One region of the Methylobacterium sp. CM6247 genome, then DNA from elsewhere that is predicted to be linked to it. Evidence: riboswitches for the same ligand, from Rfam matches in the RefSeq annotation. Region 1 holds a riboswitch; the other holds the start of a gene.
What was found. A riboswitch is a leader RNA that binds a small molecule or an ion and turns the genes downstream of it on or off. The one in region 1 is predicted to bind cobalamin.
Positions count from the first base shown of each region.

Region 2: linked by a shared signal. The riboswitch ahead of ACYQOP_RS06670 (TonB-dependent receptor) and the one ahead of ACYQOP_RS02750 (CbtB domain-containing protein) in region 1 are both predicted to bind cobalamin.

Region 1 is NZ_JBTXKX010000003.1:403,763-405,956, forward strand. Features, by position in the region: gene cobO (cob(I)yrinic acid a,c-diamide adenosyltransferase) at 1-82, opposite strand, end outside; gene cobU (bifunctional adenosylcobinamide kinase/adenosylcobinamide-phosphate guanylyltransferase) at 79-591, opposite strand; cobalamin riboswitch at 698-891, shown strand; gene ACYQOP_RS02750 (CbtB domain-containing protein) at 946-1,122, shown strand; gene ACYQOP_RS02755 (CbtA family protein) at 1,153-1,932, shown strand; gene ACYQOP_RS02760 (DUF1636 family protein) at 1,925-2,194, shown strand, end outside.
Region 2 is NZ_JBTXKX010000003.1:1,230,653-1,232,846, reverse strand. Features, by position in the region: gene ACYQOP_RS06670 (TonB-dependent receptor) at 1-917, opposite strand, end outside; cobalamin riboswitch at 1,159-1,356, opposite strand; gene ACYQOP_RS06665 (catalase family protein) at 1,440-2,194, opposite strand, start outside.

The sequences.
Region 1 (2,194 bases):
CGGCGTCCTGGACGGCCTTGCGCTTCTCCATCTTCTCACGGTGCCGTTCGGCCTCCGGGTCGCTCGTGTCTGAAACGCTCATGCGCTCGCTCCGGGTTGGGGTTTCACGATCATCGGCAGTCCCGCCACCATGAACACCACATGGTCGGCCCGCGCGGCGAGGCGCTGGTGCAGTCGCCCGGCCGCGTCGCGGAAGCGGCGGGCGAGCGCGTTGTCCGGCACGATGCCGAGACCGACCTCGTTGCCCACCAGCACCACCGGCCCCGGCGCGCGACCGCAGGCCTCGATCAGCGCGGCGCTCGCCGCCTCGATATCGGCCTCGGACAGGATCAGGTTGGTGAGCCACAGGGTCAGGCAATCGACCAGCACCGGCCCGGTCGCCGCGGCGACGGCCTCGGCCAGATCGATCGGCACGTCCCGGGTGATCCAATCCGCCGAGCGGCGCGACCGGTGAAGGGCGACGCGCTCCCGCATCTCGTCGTCCCAGGCCTGCGCGGTGGCGAGGTAGAGCCACGGCGCCGGGTGGGCTTCCACGAGGCGCTCCGCGTGCAGGCTCTTGCCCGAGCGCGCGCCTCCGAGGACCAGTGTCATTCTTGGGGAAGGCTGCCGCATGGCTCCCTTTAGCGCGAAACCGCCCTGCCCCGTCAAAGCCGGTAAAACGCTTTGGCGGCGCGTTGTCAGCGGTCGCGTGAGCGCGTAGAAGCGAAGTTTGGACGGTGCCCCGGCGACGGGGTGAAAAGGGAATGCGGTGAGGGCTCGCGCCTGAAACCGCAGCTGCCCCCGCAACTGTGAGCGGAGACGGGCCTGCCATCGGCCACCGGAGCGATCCGGGAAGGCGGCAGGACCGGATGACCCGCGAGCCAGGAGACCTGCCTTCCGAAGGGGACATTGTCCTCCCGCTCTATCCTCGAACGCCGCCGGCGGGGCGGCCGGAGACCTGACACGATGACCACGAACACTCTCGCCCTCACCGGCACCCGCAGCAACGAGCGTCTCGGCGCGGTACTTATGGCCGCTTTCCTCGGCCTCGGGCTCGTCTTCATGGCCGGCTTCGCACCGGCGATGGCGCTGCACAACGCGGCCCACGATTTCCGGCACGCCCAGAATTTCCCCTGCCACTGACCGCCTCGCGCTCAGCCAGGACCTGATTTCATGATGATCCGACTCGTGTCGGCGGCCCTGGTCGCCGGCTTCCTGGCGGCTGTCGTCGCCACGGGCTTGCAGCTCGCCCTCACCTCGCCGCTGATCATCGCGGCCGAGCGTTACGAGAGCGGTGAAGCCACGGCGCCGGCCGCGCTATCGATGCCGCGCGGCGCCTCCCCGGCCTCCCTCATCGTGCCCGTCCATTCGGGCCACGACCATGGTGGCAAGACGGACGGTGTCGAAGGCGGCGAGGTCGCACCGGCCTGGCAGCCCGGCCCCGGCCTGCCCCGGATGGTCTTCACCGCCCTCGCGACCCTGGTCGGCGGCGTCGGCTACGCCCTGTTACTGGGCGCGGCTCTCATTGCCTGTGGGCGCGAGCCGAGCCCGGAAACCGGCCTGCGATTCGCCATCGCGGGGTTCCTCGCCGTGGCCCTCGCCCCGGCCCTCGGCCTACCGCCGGAACTGCCCGGCATGGAGGCGGCGCCGCTCGCCGAACGCCAGTTCTGGTGGGTCATGACCGCAGCCGCCACCGCCATGGGACTCTACCTCATCGCGATTCGCCGCTCCTCCATCGCCGTCGCTGGAGGGCTCGTGCTTATCGTCGCACCGCATCTGGCCGGGGCGCCGGAGACGAGCCACACCGCCTCCGCCCTGCCGCCGGGCTACGCGGCCCAATTCGCCGCTCGGTCGCTGGGCATCGCCTTCGTGTTCTGGGCGGTGATCGGCCTCGCCTTCGGCTGGGCCTGGAACAGCGTCGGGCGCAAGAGCCCGGCGACGTCGCATGCCTGACGAGGACATCCAGGCCGGCAGCCCGGTCGTACTCTACGTCTGCGCCACCTGTCGCACGGCCGGCGACACGTCCGAGCCCCGCGCCGGGGCCCGCCTCGTCTCGGCGCTGCGCGATGCGGTGACGGAAGCCGCCATCGAGGGCATCGCGGTCGAAAGCGTGGAGTGCCTCTCCGTCTGCAAGCGCCCCTGCACCGTCGCCGTGGCCTCCGAAGGCCGCTGGACCTACGTCTACGGCGATCTCGACCCGGTCGAATCCGCCAGA
Region 2 (2,194 bases), 830 kb from region 1:
TGGTCGCCGTTGACCGGGTCGTTGAGGAAATAGGTGAAGTTGTTGAACAGGTTGAGGTTCGAGCGGATGACGTAGGCGCTGGCGCGGGTGACGCCGCCGTCGTCCGACCGGCTCCAGCGGCCCGACAGGGAGAAGCGGCTGGCATCGCCGCCATCGCTCGGATCGAGAGTGCCGAAGCGGCCGATCACGCCTTCGGAAATGGCCCGCTGCGGAACCTGGTTCGTCGCCGTCCAGCGGTTGGAATAGGCCATGCCGGTGAGGGAGAACCCGTCGAGGGCAGTGCCCTGGCTGTAGCGGAGAACGCCGTTGAGCTTGCGGATGTCGTCCGGCACCACCCAGGGGCCGTCATAGACCTGAGCCTCGCCGGCGGCGAGGAGCGTCCCCTCCCCGAGGGGTGCGGAGGCGATGGTGAGGGCCCGCTTGTAGCCGAAGCTCCCGATGGAGGTGAGCGCGAGTGGGCGGGGCACTGCGTCGATCGTGTCGATCCGCACCGATCCGGCGGAGGCGAAATCCCCGTCACGGGCGAGATACGGGCCCTTGTGGAACTCCACCGCGCCGACGAGTTCGGGAATGAGGAAGTTGATGTCGGCATAGCCCTGGCCGTGGCCATGGGTGCGCATGTTGGCCGGCATGCCGTCGATGGTGATGGCGATGTCCGTGCCGTGGTCGAGGTTGAAGCCGCGCAGGAAGTACTGGTTGGCTTTTCCCTCGCCGGAATGCTGCGTGACGATGAGGCCGGGCACGGCCTCCAGCACCTCGCCGGGGCGGGTCACCGGGCGATCGTTGAGGGCCCTGCCGGTGATGACGCCCGAACTCGACGTCAGCGCGGGAGCGGACAGGGCGCCAAACGCTTCGGCCCCGCCGGCTCCGCCCGTGGCTCCGCCGAGACCGGGACCGGCGGCAGGGGGCGGACGCATGTCGGCGGCCACGGAGAGTTCGTCGAGGGTCGCCTCGGCGGTGGTGGCCGTCCCGGACTGGGCAAGAACCGGCGAGGCGGATGCCAGGAATCCGAGGGCGAGGAGCGGAGGGACGAGACGAACGGACACAGGCGGAGACCTCGGGCAACGGCAGTGGCACGTCACCGCGAACGAAGCCGATCCCTGCGCGCGAGCGCAGGCGCCGACACCCCACCAGGACACCCCGCCCGATGCGTTTCGCGTGTGACCACGACTGACGGCAGGTCTCCTGGCTCACGGGTCGACGCCCTCTCATCGTCTTCCCAGGTGGATCACCCAGTGACGTGTTGATGATGGGCTCGCCGCTTACAGTTGCGGGGGCAGCCGCGGCATCGGGCCAAGACCCTCACCGCGTTCCCTTTTGATCCTCGCAAGAGGAACCGTCAGCGTCAGGCTAGGTCGGCCGCGACGAGACGGTCAATTGCGAGATGATCCCGCACCGATCATCGCCGCTGCCCTGTCGCATTGCAGCAACGTCCGGCGTCACTCCGGCAGAGCGTCGAGATTCTTTGGCTCCTCGATGCGGCGGCCGTTCTTCTCGGCCCGGAAGCGCTTGCCCATCTCGTAGGCCGATTTGCGCATGCGCATGATCCCGCCGAGCGGCCGGTGCGCGGCCAACCCGTGCCAGGGGCTGAACGATAGACCGTCATCGACGTAAGCCGCGCGGGCCTCGCTCCAGCTCGCCTGCGGCGCGGCGGTGAGGGTGGCGATGGTGCGGTAGGGGCTCGCGGTCTCAGGCCAGACCACGGAGGCGTCCTCCACCGGCATGTCGTCGAGGTTCAGGCACAGCTGCGCCCGCAATTCCCAGGTGCCGCCGTGGATGCGAAAATGCTCCATCACCGCCTCGCGGATCGCGTCGGCGGCGCTCGTGTCGTCCAGAGGCTTGTTCGCCAGCGCCCTCATTTCGGGAGAGACCGGGACGAGGGAGATCTTGGCGATGTGATCGCCGAAGCGCAGCGGGACCTGACTGTAGAAACTGTCGCCGAGGAGATGCGTCTCGGGCTGCCCACCGAGGGTCGCCAGGGTCGGGCTCGGCGAACCGGTGGTCGCGACGACCGCGCTCTGCACACCCCGAAGCGCCGCCGATGCGGCCTTCTTCAGTCCCTCCGCCCGATCGGTGGTCTTGGCGAGGCGCTTCAGCGTCGCGAGGAACGGCTTCGGTCCCGGCGCCGAGAAGGCCGGCCCATTGACGAGCACGAAATCCTGCGTGGCATCCCCTTCCGACCCTTCGAGACGCT